Regions from separate parts of the Bacillus sp. NP247 genome, predicted to be linked through region 1. Evidence: riboswitches for the same ligand, from Rfam matches in the RefSeq annotation. Region 1 holds a riboswitch; each other region holds the start of a gene.
The links. Region 1 has a riboswitch for thiamine pyrophosphate ahead of thiC (phosphomethylpyrimidine synthase ThiC). Riboswitches for the same ligand answer to the same signal wherever they lie in the genome.
Positions count from the first base shown of each region.

Region 2: it holds a riboswitch for thiamine pyrophosphate, as region 1 does, so the genes downstream of both, thiM (hydroxyethylthiazole kinase) here and thiC (phosphomethylpyrimidine synthase ThiC) in region 1, are expected to answer to the same signal.
Region 3: it holds a riboswitch for thiamine pyrophosphate, as region 1 does, so the genes downstream of both, tenA (thiaminase II) here and thiC (phosphomethylpyrimidine synthase ThiC) in region 1, are expected to answer to the same signal.

Region 1 is NZ_CP076653.1:2,384,301-2,391,004, forward strand. Features, by position in the region: gene KPL75_RS12675 (cytochrome d ubiquinol oxidase subunit II) at 1-387, shown strand, start outside; gene KPL75_RS12680 (arsenic transporter) at 607-1,965, shown strand; gene thiC (phosphomethylpyrimidine synthase ThiC) at 2,064-3,824, opposite strand; TPP riboswitch at 3,936-4,051, opposite strand; gene lldP (L-lactate permease) at 4,122-5,780, opposite strand; gene KPL75_RS12695 (magnetosome magnetite crystal formation protein family) at 6,065-6,382, shown strand; gene KPL75_RS12700 (metal-binding protein) at 6,475-6,704, opposite strand, start outside.
Region 2 is NZ_CP076653.1:3,087,407-3,094,110, forward strand. Features, by position in the region: gene KPL75_RS16230 (YhgE/Pip domain-containing protein) at 1-2,194, shown strand, start outside; gene topB (DNA topoisomerase III) at 2,236-4,425, opposite strand; TPP riboswitch at 4,655-4,767, shown strand; gene thiM (hydroxyethylthiazole kinase) at 4,840-5,646, shown strand; gene thiE (thiamine phosphate synthase) at 5,663-6,322, shown strand; gene KPL75_RS16250 (anaerobic C4-dicarboxylate transporter family protein) at 6,440-6,704, opposite strand, start outside.
Region 3 is NZ_CP076653.1:3,421,272-3,427,975, reverse strand. Features, by position in the region: gene thiO (glycine oxidase ThiO) at 1-170, opposite strand, end outside; gene tenI (thiazole tautomerase TenI) at 163-783, opposite strand; gene KPL75_RS17895 (ABC transporter substrate-binding protein) at 794-1,795, opposite strand; gene KPL75_RS17890 (ABC transporter permease) at 1,792-2,544, opposite strand; gene KPL75_RS17885 (ABC transporter ATP-binding protein) at 2,544-3,293, opposite strand; gene tenA (thiaminase II) at 3,262-3,957, opposite strand; TPP riboswitch at 4,047-4,150, opposite strand; TPP riboswitch at 4,211-4,323, opposite strand; gene KPL75_RS17875 (SH3 domain-containing protein) at 4,583-5,743, shown strand; gene KPL75_RS17870 (hypothetical protein) at 5,749-6,081, shown strand; gene KPL75_RS17865 (DUF3965 domain-containing protein) at 6,322-6,704, opposite strand, start outside.

The DNA.
Region 1 (6,704 bases):
GCTCTCGTTGTAATGGACCCTGAAACACACTGGCTTATGCAAGGACTAATAAAGCAATTCCCATGGTTTACAGTCTCTATCATTTTATTTGTTATCGGATATTCCTCCCTTTGGTGGACAAATAAGAAGTACAGCACACTAGGCTTTCCTCGCATTGCAGTTTTAGCTGTCGTCGCTCAATATGCATTTGCAAGCTACGCTTACGGCGTCGCCCATTTACCGTATATCATTTACCCGGACGTAACTGTATTTACAAGCTTTACGACGGTCGAAACATTCTATGCGCTTCTTATTCTTTACGCAATCGGGATTGCAATTTTACTACCCGGATTCATTTTCTTCTGGAATTTATTCTTGAAGGATCGAACTTTTTTGAAGGAAAAATAATAAATGAGGGGCATTCACACATAGAATGCCCCTCATTTATTAGACTCCTCTCCTAATAGTTATTACACTACTACTTATACTTGCCTTATTGCTCAAAATACACATATTCACTAGATTCAGGTAGATGCCTAGTTCTTCTTATTTTCTTTTGAATATAATGCTATATAAACTTGAGACAAGCTACATTTGTTCAAGGGAAAATAGAAAGGTAGGTTAAATATGAGCATTGAAATATGGATTACTATTATTGTTTTCTTCTTAACGATGATTGTTATCTTTTGGCGACCCCGTGGTTTAAATGAAGCGTGGCCAGCAGCAATCGGCGCTGGTATCATCCTCATTACTGGACTTGTATCAAAGCCAGATGTCATGGACATTATAAGTAAAATTGGAGGCGCCTCCATAACGATATTAGCGACCATCGTTATGGCAGTTATATTAGAAAGCTTCGGCTTCTTCCATTGGGCTGCAGCAAAACTCGCAAATTTAGCGAAAGGTTCCGGACGCCGCCTATACTGGTATATTCAATTACTATGTTTCCTTATGACTCTTTTATTTAATAATGACGGTAGTATTTTAATTACAACTCCAATTTTAATCCTTCTTCTGAAAAATCTTCAATTAAAACCTCATCAGCAAATCCCTTATTTATTAAGCGGTGCTTTAATCGCCACTGCATCTAGTGCACCAATTGGTGTAAGTAATATCGTAAACTTAATCGCATTAAATATTGTTCATATGACTCTTTATATGCATACTGCTATGATGTTTGTACCTGCAACACTAGGACTACTGTTTATGTCATGGCTCATGTATACAGTTTTAAAGAAAAAACTTCCAGAGAAATTACCGGTTTCTTCATATGATATTGAAGAAATTTTCTTCACGAAAAACTTCCATCCGTTAAAAGGAAAAAATTCTGTTGATACAAAACAAAAACGTACAAAATTCATGTTAAAAGTATTAGGCTTCGTCTTCCTTATGCGCTGTCTTCTATTCGTTGCATCCTTTTTATCGATTCCAATCGAAATTGTTGCTGTACTTGGTTCACTCGTTCTTCTCATTTGGAGATGGTACTACTTACGAACAAACCCAGTCGATATTTTGAAAAAAACACCGTGGCATATTTTAATTTTCGCCTTCTCTATGTACGTAATTATTTACGGGCTTCATAACGCAGGATTAACAGCGGCGCTTGTCCATTGGCTCGAACCAGTTGTAAGTCAGCATCTGCTCTATGCCAGCTTTGCAATGGGCGGACTCGTTTCCCTCCTCTCTAACGTCTTCAATAACCACCCTGCACTTATGATTGGTACAATCACATTAACAGAAATGGGACTAGATCCAGTCACATTAAAAACTATCTATCTCGCAAACATTATTGGTAGTGACATCGGTTCACTATTATTACCAATTGGTACGCTAGCTTCCCTCATTTGGATGTATATACTGAGACAAAACAAAATTAAAGTGAAATGGAAAGATTATTTAAGCGTATCTCTCATCGTAATCCCACTCACAACAGTCGTCACATTATTCCTCTTATACTACTGGGTACAATTATTCTTCGCCTTATAGACAACAGAAGCCCCCTTTGCTATCGTCTTAGCAAAGGGGGCTTCTTCTATATTTAAGTTAGGTACAGTGTGATCAATCAAGTAAAGAGGTGTAACGTGTTATTGATATAAGTGACTACCAGTTTCTTTGAATTCTACCGCTTTCTCTTTCATTCCTTTTTCAATTGCTTCCGTCGTTTCTAAATCATTTTCTTTCGCATATTCACGAATATCATGCGAAATTCTCATACTACAAAACTTCGGTCCACACATTGAACAGAAATGCGCTGTTTTCGCCCCTTCTGCTGGCAACGTTTCATCATGATACTCCATCGCGCGTTCAGGATCTAAAGATAAATTAAATTGGTCGCGCCAACGGAATTCAAATCGTGCTTTTGAAAGTGCATCATCACGCTGATGAGCCGTTTTATGCCCTTTCGCAAGATCGGCTGCATGCGCAGCGATTTTGTACGTAATAACCCCTTCGCGAACATCATCTTTATTTGGTAAACCTAAATGTTCTTTCGGTGTTACATAACAAAGCATCGCCGTTCCAAACCAGCCAATCATCGCAGCACCAATCGCTGATGTGATATGGTCATAACCTGGTGCAATATCTGTCGTTAACGGCCCAAGTGTATAGAACGGCGCGCCCTGACAAATATCAAGTTCTTTCTCCATATTTTCTTTAATTAAATGCATCGGTACATGCCCAGGTCCTTCAATCATAACTTGCACATCATGTTTCCAAGCGATTTTCGTCAATTCACCAAGTGTTTCAAGCTCAGAAAACTGCGCTTCGTCATTTGCATCTGCAATAGAACCTGGACGTAATCCATCTCCAAGAGAGAACGAAACATCGTACTGCTTCATAATTTCACAAATCTCTTCAAAGTGAGTATATAGGAAGTTTTCTTTATGATGGAATAAACACCACTGCGCCATAATCGAACCACCGCGAGAAACAATACCTGTCATACGCTTTGCAGTAATTGGAATGTAACGAAGTAATACACCAGCGTGAATCGTGAAGTAATCAACGCCTTGCTCCGCCTGCTCAATTAACGTATCGCGGTACACTTCCCACGTTAAATCCTCTGCAATTCCGTTTACTTTTTCAAGCGCTTGATAAATTGGCACAGTTCCAACTGGTACCGGGGCATTACGAATAATCCACTCACGTGTTGTATGAATGTTTTTACCTGTAGATAAATCCATAATCGTATCTGCACCCCAGCGAGTCGCCCACGTCATCTTCTCTACTTCTTCTGCAATAGAAGACGATACAGCAGAGTTTCCGATATTTGCATTTACCTTTACGTGAAAATTACGTCCAATTATCATCGGTTCCGCTTCAGGATGGTTAATGTTCGCTGGCAAAATCGCACGACCTTCTGCAATCTCCTTACGAACAAATTCAGGCTCTACCCCTTCACGAATCGCAACATATTCCATCTCAGACGTAATAATGCCATTACGCGCATAATGCATTTGCGTGACATTTGCACCTTGCTTCGCTCTAAGCGGCTTACGATCCATTTGCGGGAAAACAGGTGTATGTTTCGAAGCCACTTTCACACCGTCATCCTCTGGTTTTACTTCGCGCCCTTCGTATGCTTCTACATCACCACGCCCCATGGTCCAAGAATGGCGCGGTGTCGGAATCCCCTTTTCCAGCTCCACTTTATACTCTGGATCTGTATAAGGTCCACTCGTATCATACACACGGATTGGCAGATTTTGAACACCATTCGTATCGCTTTGTTCAATCTCGCGCATCGGCACTTTCATACCCGCGCGTGGCCCATCCACATACACTTTCTTACTTCCTGGTAAACTCGATTTCAATTCAATTTGCTCAGCAGAAACAGACTGTTTCATAACCTTTATTGCCCCCTGTTCGTGACAAGGACGAGATATGGCCAGCGTATGCCAAAATAAAAAGAGCCAGGTCCATAAAAAAATAAGGACCTGGCTCATAAAGACATAATTATGTAAAGCCGTTAACTTCCCTACGCTGGTACGAGCCAGATCAGGTCCAAAGGGTTAAGAAGTTCACACGCTTCTCTCTCAGCCTACGCATACGTTAGGCACCCCTAGTTTATCACTGATTTAATTTTCAATACTTTCCCATTATACACGATAATCTGAAAAATACAAAGGTTATTTCTTTTTTGTTTACGGGATCATCCACGTTAAATAATAAGCCTGCACATACGTCATAATCCCAACAATAGTAACGAAAAATAAACTATGCTTCAATGTAAAGCGGAACAAATCTGACTCTTTCCCAGCAAGTCCAACTGCCGCACAAGCAATCGCAATCGATTGCGGAGAAATCATTTTACCTGTTACACCGCCCGTTGTATTTGCGGCAACGAGAAGCACTTCAGATACACCGACTTGCTGCGCTGTAATTGCTTGTAAATTCGAGAACAGTGCGTTCGCTGACGTATCTGACCCTGTTAAGAATACCCCAATCCAACCTAAGAATGGTGAGAAGAACGGGAATAGTCCGCCAGTTCCTGCAAGTGCTAACGCTAATGTAGAAGATAAACCAGAATAGTTTGCGATAAATGCGAATCCTAATACGAATCCAATAGATAGAATTGGCATCTTTAGTTCGTTTAACGTTTCTTTAAATGTTGCTACTGCATCTTTTGCACTCATTTTCAAAATAAAAATTGAAATGATACAAGCAATTAAAATTGCTGTTCCAGTCGCTGATAAAATATCTAATTTCAAGATTGCTTCATAAGGTGTTGGTTTATTTACAATTGGCTCTGCTTTCATTACTAAATTGTGCAAGCCTGGAACTTCAAATTTAAATACAAGACTTTCTAAAGTACCACCTGGAGCGAATAATGCTTTAAAGAAACTTTGGCTCCAAATGACTACCATCACAGTTAAAATAATGAACGGAGACCATGCTTTTACTACTTTTCCTACCGTTAGTTTCGGCATAGATGTCGCCGTCGTTGCTGCTACTTCACTATTCGCTTCTTTAGACTGATAAATTTCTTTCGGCTGCCAAACTTTTAAGAATAGCGATAAACTTACTAAACTTACAAGTGCTGACGTAATATCAGGAAGTTCCGGTCCTAAAAACGTCGCTGTAATAAACTGTGTAATTGCAAATGAACTACCCGCTACAAATAAAGCAGGCCACGTTTGTCTTACTCCTTTAAAACCATCCATTAAAAATACGATAAAGAACGGAACAAATAAAGATAAGAACGGTAATTGATGCCCAGCCATTTGTCCAATTTTATGTGGATCAATGCCTGTTACTTGTCCAGCAACTGTAATCGGTATCCCCATCGCTCCGAACGCTACTGGTGCAGTATTTGCGATTAAACAAAGGCCTGCTGCATATAAAGGGTTCAGCCCAAGACCTGCAAGAAGCGCTGCTGTAATCGCTACTGGTGCACCAAATCCTGCTGCCCCTTCCAAAAATGCTCCAAATGAAAATCCGATTAAAATAACGAGTAAACGATGGTCATTCGTAATGGATAATACAGATGCACGAATGACATCAAATTGACCTGTTTTCACAGAAATTTTATATAAAAATACTGACATAATGATAATCCACGCAATTGGCCATAATCCGTATAAGAAACCGTATCCGGTCGCTGCCATTGCCATTGTGAATGGCATTTTATACGCAAATAACGCCACCAAGATCGTTAATACAACTGTAATAAATCCTGCCACATACCCCTTCATGCGGAAAACTGCTAAAGCTAAGAAAAAAAAGATGATTGGAATAAGTGCGACTGCTGCCGAAATCCAAATGTTACCGAACGGATCGTAAACTTGTGTCCATGTGTTCATTGTTCTCTCCCCCTAAAGAATCCCCTTTTAAATAGAATAACCTTATCAATAGACTATCAGGTCATCATACCTTTAAGTCTAAAATAAAAAAACGCTCAAGAAAACGTTTTCACTAATTTTATCACAACAATTTTCATTTAAAAAGATTTTTTTGAAAATTATATCATTTAAATAAAAAATCTTACAAAAACGTCACGTTCTTGTAATGTTAATCGATAGGAAGCTTGCCAAATTTACTACATAATAAAAGTATAACAACGGAAATTATTTATGAGGTGATATATATGAACGGAAACAAAATATTAGCAGCTTTATCATACTTTAGTGTATTATTTGCGCCTATCTTATTCCCTATTATCGTGTGGATTGTGGGCGATTCTGAAACGAAACCACATGCAAAACGTGCTCTATGGACACATATCATTCCAAGCATCGCTTCATTTATTGGATTAGTTATTTTAGGAATTATGGGCATCGGATCTGATCAACCAGATGTAACACTTGGAATTGGAGCAATGATTGTCTTATGTATTTGCGGAATCATTAGCTTATACTACTTCATTTGGAATATCGTAAAAGGTATTAAAGTACTGAAAGCTTAATCTTCCTTTAAACAAACGTTTGATTAAAAAAGGACACTTGCAAATTGCAAGTGTCCTTTTCCCACTATGTACAGACAGTAAGAGCCTTCTCTTTATCTTCTGCGTTTCTTCTTTTTTCTCATCATTTTCTTTCGGCGCGTATTCGCTTTATCCGCTATAATGTGGAGCGTACTCGCCACAACAATCCCCATTACAAACGTTACAATTTCAACCTCGTGTTCCTTCGCAATTTCTATTAAATTTCCGTCGAATGCTATTATATTTAATAGGAATAAAAACGGAGAAAATACGATTAACATGTATGCAATACGAATAATATCAC
Region 2 (6,704 bases), 700 kb from region 1:
TGTTGTGAAAGTAGCGCAGAAAGAGTTGCCAGTTGTAGAGAGTGTTATTAATGATGGGCAGGAAGCGTTAGGGAATTTAGATAAGTTCTTTGCGAATCAAGATCAAACGTTGAAAAATGCTCCAGGAACGATAAGAAATGATTTAGTAGCAGCAAAAGGTGTTATGGATAGTGCAGCTGCATTTACTGACTTTTTAATGAATCCGGGTGTGGATTTAGCTATTCCTGATTTGTCTGGAATGAATGGATTGCCTGAATTCCCAGCGAGACCGGACCTTTCTAAGTTGAATAGTGATGGTTATAAAAATATAGCTCAAAATATTAATCAAACAGTCAATAATGTTTTAAGTTCATCCCGTGCAGGAACAGCTTATGGGAAAAGTGTTTTAAATGGATTGCAAAATGGTCAGTTTGATCCAGAACAAGCAAAGAAAGATTTAAATGCGGTATCAGATCGATTGCAAACTGGTACAGATGGTATTTCATATCTTATTAATTTCTTTACTGAACTTCAAAAGTCAGCGACGACTGATTTTGGAAATAGCTTTTTCAAAGGGCGAGTGGATCACTTAACTAATGTTAAAAAAGGTATGGAAAATTCAAACAATGGTATTAAAGATATTGTAAATGTTATCGGTACAGGACAAGAAGTAAAGAAAGATGTAACAGATGTAGCGAATCAAAAATTAGATGCAGCAAATGCATTGATTGATCAAGCGGAAAAAGATTACAATGAAACATTTGTAGCAGATTATCAAAAAGCAGTTAGCACAGTAGATCAAGCGAAAGTTGATGCAAATGCAGCATATGATAATGCAAAAGCAGATTACGATAAAGCGAAAAATGGCCTTGAAGGTGCTAAAGCAGATTTACAAAAAGCAAAAGAAGATATACAAAATAAAGGTGTTAACGGTTTAGATTCAACAAAAGTAGCTTTAAATAGCTTAAATGGTCAATTCCAATCTGGCATTGGTTTAATTGACGATATGATTCCGGTTCTAGAAAGTACAAATAAGGTTTTAGCAGATGTGAATAGTGATAAAAACCTTAATAATGGAATTACAAAGTTAAATAAAGCGAAAAGTAGTTTACAAAAAGGTGTAGAGGCAACGAATAAGGGGATTACACTTCTTAACAATGGACAGAAACCTACAAAAGATGTAATTGAAAGTATTAACAACGCTGCGAAAGGTGGGTCAGCTCAATTAACAGATGTATTATCGACGTATGATGCAGAAATTGTACCTGGCTTCAATACAGCAATCGCTCGTACAAAAGAGATGTCTAAAAATACATCTCAAATTTTAGGTGAGGCAGATAAGAAGCTTCCAGATGTGAAAAAATTACTTGAAGACTCATCAAAAGGCTTAGTAGATGGTCAAAAGAAAATTGCAGATATTAAAGCTGAAATGCCAGCTACTGAGAAAAAGATTAAAGAATTAGCAGATAAAATTCGTGATTTTGAATCTGAAGAGGATATAAAAGACATCATACGCTTATTAAAGAATGATGTTGAAAAGCAAAGTGATTACTTCGCGAATCCAGTAAATTTAAAAGAGAATAAATTATTTGCAATGCCGAACTATGGTTCAGCAATGTCACCATTCTATACAGTGCTTGCATTGTGGGTAGGCGCATTATTAATGGTTTCATTATTAACGGTAGAAGTACACGAAGAGGGCGCGAATTATAAGAGCCATGAAGTTTACTTCGGACGTTTATTAACATTCTTAACGATAGGTCTTTCACAGGCGTTTATCGTATCGATGGGTGATATATTCTTACTCGGTACGTACGTAGTCGATAAATTCTGGTTTGTGTTATTTAGTTTATTTATTGGGGGAGTATTTGTTTGTATCGTGTACTCACTCGTTTCTATTTTCGGAAACGTTGGGAAATCGATGGCGATCATTTTACTTGTACTACAAGTAGCAGGATCGGGCGGTACGTTCCCAATTCAAATGACACCACCATTCTTCCAAGCGATTTATCCGTTCTTGCCATTCACATATGCTATTAGTGCAATTCGTGAAACAGTAGGTGGAATGCTTTGGGATATAGTAACTAGAGATTTACTTGTGTTAAGTGCTTTCGTAGTAATCATGGTTGTGGCTGCATTATTACTGAAAACACCAATTAACAAATCAAGTGAAAAGTTTGTTGAGAACGCAAAAGGAAGTAAAATTATTCATTAAAAATAAAAGGTTCCTACCGATAGTGGTAGGAACCTTTTTGTTTAATCAAATTTTAATTTCTTTAATGCTTCTGCGAATGGATTGTTTAATGGTTCTTCTTCTTTGTTCTGTTGTTTCATATATTTTTGGACGTCACGTTTATCAGCTTTGCTGCCGGATTCTTTTTTACGTCTCTCTTGGAATGTAGAAAGTTTCTCACGATAGCCACATTTACATGCGAAAATTTGGCCTGCTCCTTCACCACGTAGTTCTAGTTTCTTCTTACATTGCGGACAACGAGCGTTTGTTGTACGAGATACATTTTTACGATGACCACACTCACGGTCTTGGCAAACGAGCATTTTACCTTTTTTGCCGTTTACTTCTAACATCGGTTTACCGCAGTCTGGACAAGACTTCGTTGAAATGTTGTCATGTTTATATTTTTTATCACTCGATTTAATTTCAGCAACAATTTCTTTCGTATAGTTCTTCATTTCTGAAATGAATACTTCTTTCTTTAATTTTCCTTTAGCGATAGCTTCTAACTTTTGCTCCCATTCACCAGTTAGTGTAGGAGATTTCAGTTCTTCTGGCACTAAATCAAGTAACTGACGGCCTTTTGAAGTAATATGAATATCTTTACCACGTTTTTCAAGTAAGAACGAATTGAATAACTTGTCGATAATATCAGCACGCGTTGCTACAGTACCTAATCCACCAGTTGACTTTAACGTGTCAGCAAGTTGTTTGTTTTGCGTATCCATGTATTTTGTTGGGTTTTCCATCGCTGAAAGTAATGTTGCTTCATTAAAGCGTGCAGGTGCTTTCGTTTGACCTGATGTTTGGACAATTAGTTTTATGTTTAATGTATCGCCTTTTTCGATGCGAGGTAAGATTTGTTCTTTTACATCATCGATTGCATCATCATCTTCAAATCGATTTTCATAAACCTCTTTCCAACCAGCATGTAAAATCGTTTTTCCTCGTGCGATGAACGTTTCGTCACCAATTTTCGTGCGCAATGTTAGTTGTTCATATTCAAAGACCGGGAATAAAACAGCTAAGAAACGTTTTACAACTAAGTCATAAATTTTACGCTCTTTATCTGTGAAAGCTGAGAAGTTTACATAGCTCTCTGTTGGAATAATTGCGTGATGATCACTTACTTTACTATCATCAACAAATGATTTATTAGATTTTACAGGTTTCTGCAATACTTTATGTGCTAAAGGACGGTATTCTCCAACTCCGCAAGCCTTCAGACGCTCTGGAAGTGTTCCGACAATATCAGATGAAATATAGCGTGAATCTGTACGAGGGTACGTTAAAACTTTATGCTGTTCATATAATTTTTGCATAATGTTTAATGTTTCTTTCGCAGAGTAACCAAATATTTTATTCGCATCACGTTGTAGCTCAGTTAAATCGTAAAGACCAGGAGCGAACGATTTCTTTTGTTTTTTATCAATGTCTACAACAGTAGCATTTTGCTTACTAATTTTGTTCACGATTGCATCAGTTTTTTCTTTATTAAAGCTACGGCTATTTCCTTTTGTATCTTGCCAAGTTAGCTTTAATCTCTCAGCTGTTTGAGCTTCGATACCATAGAAAGTTTGAGCTTTGAAATGTTTGATTTCATCTTCACGGCTTGCAATCATGGCTACAGTAGGTGTTTGAACACGACCACAATTTAGTTGGGCATTAAAGCGAGTAGTTAATGCTCGAGTCGCATTAAGCCCGATATACCAGTCAGCCTCTGAACGTGCGACAGCCGAAGCATATAGATTTTCATATGCTTTTCCTGGTTTTAAATTTGCGAAGCCATCTTTAATTGCTTTATCGGTAACAGATGAAATCCATAGACGTTTAATCGGTTTCTGCATTTTAACTTTATCGATAATCCAGCGTGCGACCAACTCTCCCTCACGACCGGCGTCAGTAGCTATAATGATTTCATTTACATCTTTTCTAATAAGCTGACTTTTCACAGCGTTAAACTGTTTCCCTGTTTGTTTAATAACTGTTAGTTTTAAACGCTCAGGTAGCATTGGTAAATCTTCTAAATCCCACTTTTTATATTTCACATCATAGCTTTCTGGATCAGCTAATGTAACGAGATGGCCTAAAGCCCAAGTAACAATATATTTACTACCTTCAAGATAGCCGTTTCCTTTTTTATCACATTTCAGTACACGTGCGATATCACGTGCAACAGAAGGTTTTTCAGCAATTACAATACTTTTTGCCATATTTAAAAACATCCTTTCAAATTTCCATACGTTAAATATAGCATACATCTTTGTTCTATTCAGTTTTGCTGACGGTTTGAGTTATTTGTGATGAAATATACGTGTGAGAGTTTTACTTATATAAAGGCAAAGAATGGTTGAACCAGGAGAGTTATGATCTCTATTATTCTATAATGAGGAAAGAACTTGTTATTTTACTAGAATAAGAGTAGACTTTGAAGTAGATGAATAATAAACACATGGGAGTTTGTGGATGCAAACTGAGAGTATGACTACTAGTCCGTCATTGACCATTTGAACCTGTTGGATAATGCCAGCGTAGGGAGAGTGTAAAAGCACATGTTCAGGCACTTTGCGTACGCGCAAAGTGCCTTTTTGTGTATCTCCCATCACTATAGTTAGGAGATGAAAAGAATGAATATGAAAGAAATTAGTAAAGTAGCGGATTTGGTAAGAGAGTCTAATCCGCTCGTTCATAATATTACAAATGTTGTTGTAACAAATTTTACAGCAAACGGTTTATTAGCATTAGGGGCATCGCCTGTAATGGCGTATGCAAAAGAAGAAGTAGCAGAAATGGCTAGCATTGCTGGAGCTCTTGTATTAAATATGGGTACACTTCGTTCTGAAGAGGTAGAAGCGATGTTACTTGCTGGAAAATCGGCAAATACAAATGGTGTACCAGTATTATTTGATCCGGTTGGGGCAGGGGCAACTTCTTATCGAACAGAAGTTGCGAGACATATTCCAGCTGAAATCGATTTAGCAGTTATCCGCGGAAATGCAGCTGAAATTGCTAATGTTATTAATGAAAAATGGGAAATTAAAGGTGTAGACGCTGGTACTGGAAATGGTAATGTTGTAAATATTGCAAAACAGGCAGCGGATGAATTAAATACAGTTGCGGTAATTACTGGAGAAGAAGACGTTGTTACAGACGGAGAGCGAACTATTCTTATTCGAAATGGCCATCCTATTTTAACGAAAGTTACTGGAACAGGTTGTTTACTAACTTCTGTAATAGGAGCATTTGTAGCAGTAGAAAAGGATTATGTAAAGGCAACAGTGGCTGCATTAATATTCTATGGAGTAGCAGCAGAAATAGCGGCTTCGAAAACAGTAAAGAATGGACCAGGAAGTTTCCAAATTGAATTTTTAAATCAGTTAGCGAATACAACTTCAGATGATATTAAGAAGTATGGAAAGATTGAGGTTATATAGTAAGGAGGGGAACTAGATGTCGCGTATTACAAAGGCTGAAATGTCTAGATTATTATCGGTATATTTTATTATGGGAAGTAACAATTGTACGAAGGAGCCACTACAAGTATTGAGAGATGCACTTGAAGGCGGTATAACAATTTTTCAATTTCGTGAAAAGGGAGAAGGGGCTTTAACGGGAGAGAAACGTATTGATTTTGCGAAAGAACTACAAGCGCTTTGCAAGGAGTACGGTGTACCATTCATCGTAAATGATGATGTGGAACTAGCCCTCGAGTTAGATGCAGATGGTGTTCATGTTGGACAAGATGATGAAGGAATTATATCTGTTCGTGAAAAGATGGGAGATAAAATTATTGGTGTATCTGCCCATACAATTGAAGAAGCACGCTGGGCAATTGAAAACGGAGCTGATTATTTAGGTGTTGGCCCTATTTTCCCAACGAGTACGAAAAAAGATACGAAAGCAGTTCAAGGAACGAAAGGTTTAACCCACTTTAGAGAACAAGGAATTATGATGCCGATTGTTGGTATCGGTGGGATTACGATTGAAAATACCGCTTCGGTTATAGAAGCCGGTGCGGATGGTGTCTCTGTTATTTCTGCGATTAGTTTAGCGGAATCTGCTTATGAAAGTACGAGGGAATTATCTGAAGAAGTAAATAAAAGTTTGTAGAAAAAGGCCATGTAATATTTTAAATGCTACATGGAGGAATAGACTGCCAAAAAAGTTTAAACAAACGTTTGATTAAAAAAGCACAAACCTTTTTAAATAAAGGTTTGTGCTTTTTCTTTAAAACATAATGGAAATTAAGAGCATTCCAATTCCAATAGAAGTGAATGTTGCAATTAGGCCCGGAATCATAAAGCTATGATTTAATACATATTTACCGATGCCTGTTGTACCAGTACGATCAAAGTTAATTGCAGCAACGATTGTCCCGTAGTTTGGAATGAAGAAGTATCCATTTACTGCAGGGAACATTGCAATTAGTAAAGCTGGTGGAATACCAAGTGATAGTCCAAGTGGCATTAAAGCACGAACTGTCGCTGCTTGA
Region 3 (6,704 bases), 1.0 Mb from region 1:
TCCCACTCTGCCTGAACACCGAGTAAACCAGCAGCTGCTTTCGAAGCTTCAGATGCGATTCTTTGCTTCTCTACAATCGCTACTTTATGCCCTCTTTCTGCTAGAAAGTGTGCAACTGAACTACCAATTACACCTCCGCCAATAATCGCTACATCATACTTCTTACACATGTTTTTCCGCCCACTTTCTTATTGATTCCTTATAAGATTTCACCTTACTATACGGATTACTACTGCTTATAATCCCGGACATAACAGCAATGCCACTTACACCATTTGCAAGAACATCACCTGTATTTTCAGGAGTGATTCCACCAATTGCAGTTATTGGTATGGATAAACACCTTGCCATATGAGCAATTTCTTCTAATCCTCTTGCTGGTACATCCTTTTTACAAGCCGTTGGAAATACATGACCGTAAACGAGGGAATCCGCTCCATTTTTAAATGCCACTATCGCTTCATCTAGAGAATGTACTGAATAACCAACATGCAAATAAGAAAACTTTTCTTTTACTAACCTTACATCTGCGCTTCGATATCCTAGCTGAACACGCGGAATATTTAATAGAATAGCAATATCAATTCGATCATTTATCACTATCTTTGATGCCGGAAAGCCTTTCCCCAAAAGACTTTCCACACCTTCATATAATTCCTTCGTACTTTTCTCACGCTCACGAATATGCAAATAATCAATCTCACTCTCAATTTGCATCGCTACATTCACTAACTCTTCGAATGGCATATGGCCATTTGAGATTACATGGAGCTCATTTTTCATATTCATTCGCCTACTTTAAAATGTTTTCAAATAATTCATCGGCCGGAACGATTTCTTTCGTCATTCCTTTGTCTTTCAACCATTTGTTTTGTTTCTCCCATGACTCTTTTGAATCTGATAAGAATGGCTCATCTTTCGTTTCCATCTTCTCTAATAAAATTTTCATACTTTCTTTTTCAACTTCTGGTACAAGCGGGAAGTTTTCTTTTTCTTGATGATCTAATAAAATATTTAATGCTTCATCAGGGTTTTTCTTCATAAAGTCATACCCTTTTTGTGCCCCACGTAAAAAGGCTTGCAATGCTTCTTTATCTTTTTTCAACGTTTTATCACCCGTTACAAACACAAGCTCATGATAGTTCGGTACTCCGTAATCAGCTGGATTAAAGTATGCTGGTTCATGGCCCTCATGACGCATAACAGGTACTTCATGGTTAATGTATGCTCCTGTTACAGCATCTACTTTTTTCGTAATTAACGCTGGTACTAAATCAAATCCAACATCGACTACTTTTACTGTATCTGGATTACCACCATCTTCTTTTACCATCGTTTTTAAATATGCTTCACTTAAAGGAGTTCCAGAATATCCAACTGTTTTTCCTTCTAAGTCTTTAGGTGACTTAATACCTGCTGATTTCAGTGATACAACATGATTTAACGGCGAACGTACGACAGCTCCAATTGATTTCACTGGAATTTGTTCATTTGCTCTGGCCATAACAACATCTGGCTGATAATACAAACCAACTGTCACTTTCCCTGCTGCCGCTAGCGTTAATGGATCAGTCGGATTAGAAGGGAATTTAATATTCACCTTTACTCCTTCTTCTTTAAAATATCCTTTTTCAATTGCCGTATAAATAAAGCTATGTACCGCATTCGGGTACCAATCGAGCATGACCGTTATTTCTTTTTCTTTTTTATTCTTATCTGATGCTGAATTACTCGAACATCCTGCAATCATTGCAACTAATAATGTAAACACAAAGATGCGTTTTAATAATTTCATGAATGTTTCCTCCAACTAATAAATTTCTTTTCTAATATAGAAATAAGTATGACGAAGAAAATAGCTAATAATGATAACAATACAATGGGTGCAAATACACCAGCTCCGTCTAACTGCGTCATCATTCTTTTACTGAAATATCCAAGCCCAGCTTGTGCACCGAGCCATTCTCCAATTGCTGCCCCTATTACACTAAGCGGAACTGCAATTTTTAACGCTGAGAAAAAGTAAGGAAGAGCAGATGGCAATTTTAGCTTTAGAAAAATATCCTTTTTCGTTGCACCATACGTAACTAAGAGCTCCTCCCATTCTTTCTTCGTACTACGCAGTCCATCATACGTATTTACCGCAATTGGGAAAAACGTAATTAAAACTGTAACAACAACCTTGCTCCAAATGGTATATCCAAACCATAAAACAAATAGCGGCGCAAGTGCTGTAATCGGGATTGTTTGTGAAGCTACTAATAACGGATAAAATGCTCTCTCCATCCATGTACTCGCATTCATTAACATTGCTAGCCCTACGCCCAGTACGATAGAAATAACAACGCCTATTAAAACGACGTACAACGTTGCAGGTAAATGAACCGTAAATAATATATCCTTTAGCACCCATATCTTCATTACAATTGCAGACGGTGATGGCAAAATGTACATCTCATCTACAATTCTTGCTCCTACTTCCCACAGAGCAAGTAAAATTCCACTTAATATGAGGGCAGGTAATAGCTCCTTCAAGCGATCCATCATACGAGCACCTGCCTTTGTAACATACTAAGAAGATCTTCTTTAAGCGCTAACACTTCAGGCTTATATAAATCTTTTCTTGTTCGGTTACGATCAAGCGGCACAATTCTCTCAGTTAAAGTTGCTATCGGTTGATTTTCTACAACCAAAATTCGATTAGAAAGAAACAGTGCTTCTTCAACATCATGAGTGATAAATAAAATTGTTTTTTCCCACTCTTTCCATTGTTCAAACAACCATTCTTGCAAAGATGCCTTCGTTAAAGCGTCCAATGCACTAAAAGGTTCATCTAACAATAATATCTCCCCGCCCGTTAATAAAGTTCGGATAAAAGATACGCGTTGCCTCATACCGCCAGATAAATCTTTCGGATATTTTTTCTCGTACCCTTGTAAACCAAATTTATGTAACAGTTCTTTCGCTTTTACTTGCGCTTCTTTCTTCTGCACTCCTTGGCACTCTAGCGGTAGGGCCGCATTCTCAATAATCGTTCTCCACGGCAAGAGCATATCTTTTTGGGGCATATACCCTACAGGATGACTCTTTGTTTCTGTCAGCTCTATCTGTCCAGCACTTGCCTCTTCTAAACCTGTAATAAGGCGAAATAAAGTACTTTTCCCGCAGCCACTCGGTCCGATAATACTTACAAACTCTTTATCTTGTATAGAAGCATTTAATTCATCGATGATTGGTTTTTCATCATAATGAAAGGAAACATTATGAAACTGTAGTATGTTCTTGCTCCTCAAAACCCCACATCTCCTTACGATAAGCCATATCCCAGAATAAATATTCAAATCGGCTGGAATATAAGAAAATCTCCTCTAATCGGTCTAGCTCTTTCTCTGACTTTCCAACTGCCATTTCATTTAATAAATCTATTAACCAAATACAAAGCTTACCGTATTCTTCAGAACTATATCCTTGAATCCACTCTCCAAAGAACTCATGATCTCTTGCTCCAAGAATATCATTTAAACGCTTTCCAATCTCCCAATAGCTCCACATACATGGAAGTAAAGCTGATATTAATTCTGCAAGTGTGCCATTTTGAGATACAGACATCATGTAATTTGTATAGGCTAAATTTTTAGCAGATGGTTTCGCAGATTCCATCTTTTGTGTAGAAATGCCAAGTCTTTTTGCATATTGTTTATGAATCGTCATTTCACCATTTAAAATCCCATCAATTTGCTCTGCAAATTTTGCCATAACTTGTGGATTCGTTGCCTTTACAACCCCAATTGCATATAGCTTTGCATAATCTAACAAATATAAATAATCTTGAATAATATAGTACTGGAATTTGTCTTTTTCCAACGTACCATCCCCCATACCTACTACAAACGGATGATTATGACTTTTCTCCCAAACAGGCTGCACCGTATCAAATAATCTTTCACAAAATTTCATTAATAATTCCCCTTCCTATATATCTATTTATCTCAATAAAAAAACCACTTCTGTATATAAGAAGTGGTTACAGCAAATAAAATTATAATTTATTCGTTGTTCCACTTCCCTTCGCTAGTATTATCTAGATCAGGTGTTGTAAGGGTTAAGGATTATTCCTCTCTCAGCACGAAAAGCACCCCTAGTGGTGTTAATATGAAATTTTCAAATAAAAAAGCCCCGTTTCTATACGCAAAGAAACGGGGACTCATTGTTAATGTCCGAATTGCTTCCCTACGCTAGCATAATCTAGATCAGGTAATAAAAAGGATCAACGGCTTACGGCCCTACTCTCAGCTGGCAACACCAGCCCTCCTAGCAAACTATAAAATTATCACTGTCAGTATAACACCGCCATAAGACATCATCAACTGTTTTAATTTTCTTAATTGCGAATTAAATCTTAATGTGTTAAACAAATATAAATGCGACCCCACAAATGATATATACAATATTTATATACGAATCTCTCTTCTAACATTATTTTTATTGATTTCATATTACATTTATGTGAATACGACCAATATATTATATCTTTATACTATAATAAAATTACAACTATACAACTAGAGGAGGTCTTTATTACATGAATATGAAAGCTACAGCTTTAACAGCAACTACTATCGCAATTGCTTCTTTACTTCCTTCTATGGGAGAATCCGATATACAAACAGCGTCTGCTAAGCAACTATCTACAGTAAAAACTGGATATGTAAAAATTGACAACGTTGCACTGCATCAAAATAACCATGCAGACAGTGCAATAATTGATAACATTCGATTTAATAGCCCAGTTACTATTCTTGAGACAACTCAAGATTGGTATAAAGTATCTGTTAACAACAAAACAGGCTATATGAAAAAAGATGCAATTCTATTCAAAAAAAATGTTCAACCAAAGAATCAATATATCGTAAATGCAAACGCATTAAACGTTCGTTCTGAACCTAATACAGAGTCTTCTATTCTAGATATATTACCAAATGGTCAATTCATTACCATTCAAGGTGAACAAGGGGATTGGTACAAAATATTACATAACGGTCAAATTGGATACGTACAAAAAACATTTGTATCTAATGGATCCACACCTCTAGTAAAAGGTGTAACTGTACAAGGTTCTCCTTCCTATACTGTTGCAACACCAAAATTAAATGTACGTAGCAACGCTAGTACAAGTAGCACTCTACTTGGCTCATTACAAAATGGTACACAAGTACAAGTAGTAGAAACGGTAGGTACTTGGTATAAAATTCGTTTTGGCACAGGATACGGATATGTAGCGAAACACTATGTAGCGCAAAATCAAAATCAAGCACAAGCTAAAACAGCTCAACCTGCATCAATTCCAGCAGTTTTCAAATTCCCTACTCAAGGGAAAATCAGCTCCACTTTTGATATGCGCTGGGAGCAAATGCATTATGGTATAGATATAGCAGCACAAGGAAATGTCTCTATTCAAGCTGCTGCTGCAGGTAAAGTTGTGAAATCTTATTATTCGGCTAGCTACGGCAATGTCGTGTTCATCGCCCATCAAATAAATGGGAAATTATATACAACAGTTTATGCTCATATGAAGGATCGCACTGTACAAGCTGGTGATCAAGTACAAACTGGACAATTAGTAGGTCATATGGGAAACACAGGTCATTCATACGGGCAACATCTCCATTTTGAATTACATAATGGGGAATGGAATTTTGAAAAAACAAATGCAGTGAACCCACTGCCATATTTAGTTAGGTAAATTATATGCCACGCAATATACCTCTCTTTATTGAATACCTGGCCTTTTTAGGTTTAATCTGTTGTTTAATCATTTATAATACGAACACTGTATTTTTATCTATTATTATTGCTTTTGTTGCTTTAGAAATCATTATGGAAGCATTACAAATGCGGCTAAAACAAAAAATTGCCCATATTTATAATGCAATTTTTCTTTTGAGTGCTCTTATAACAAATATAATTAGTAATGGTTTTTATTTATCTACTGTACTTCCTGTATTCTTTATAGGTGTCTTATTATTCCTAGCTAGATACGTTAATGTCCCTAATAACCAAAAACATGAACAAGAAGCTTAGAAAGAGGAGACACTGTGTACCAATCTTTCAAAGATAATCCAATGAAATATATATTGAATTTATATAAAAAAATGAATACTTTTTTTGGTATACAAGGAAGTTATACTTCACAATTTCTCCTTTATGGAATGTTATTTCTTATCTTAGTTACTTTCTCCTTGTTTTACTAACAAAAAAGGATCTCACATAAACTTGAGATCCTTTTTAATTTATATTAATTTTTAATATGTAAAATACGGTTTATCCACAAGCATATTTTTCATAAATGAAACTAAGATTATATTTTTTCTCTAAGCTCATTCTTTGTTCATCGTCGCACCAATAGAAAAGAATATCATGAATCGTTGCATAACGCTTATTTTTAAGAAATAGTTTAAAGAATGATGGTAAACAATCATGTAATTGTATAAATATATAATTGCGTAGTATTTCTTCTTTGTATTCAATTCCCTTACAAATATACAGTAATTCTTCACAATAATATGCATGCTGTGGAACTTGGATCATTTCGAAAAATGGTACATATGATAGTAACTTTCCAATAAAATGACCATACCGATCCATTACCCCTATCGTCATATGCTCCATCATTTCTTTCATCACATATAAATAATCATCTACAT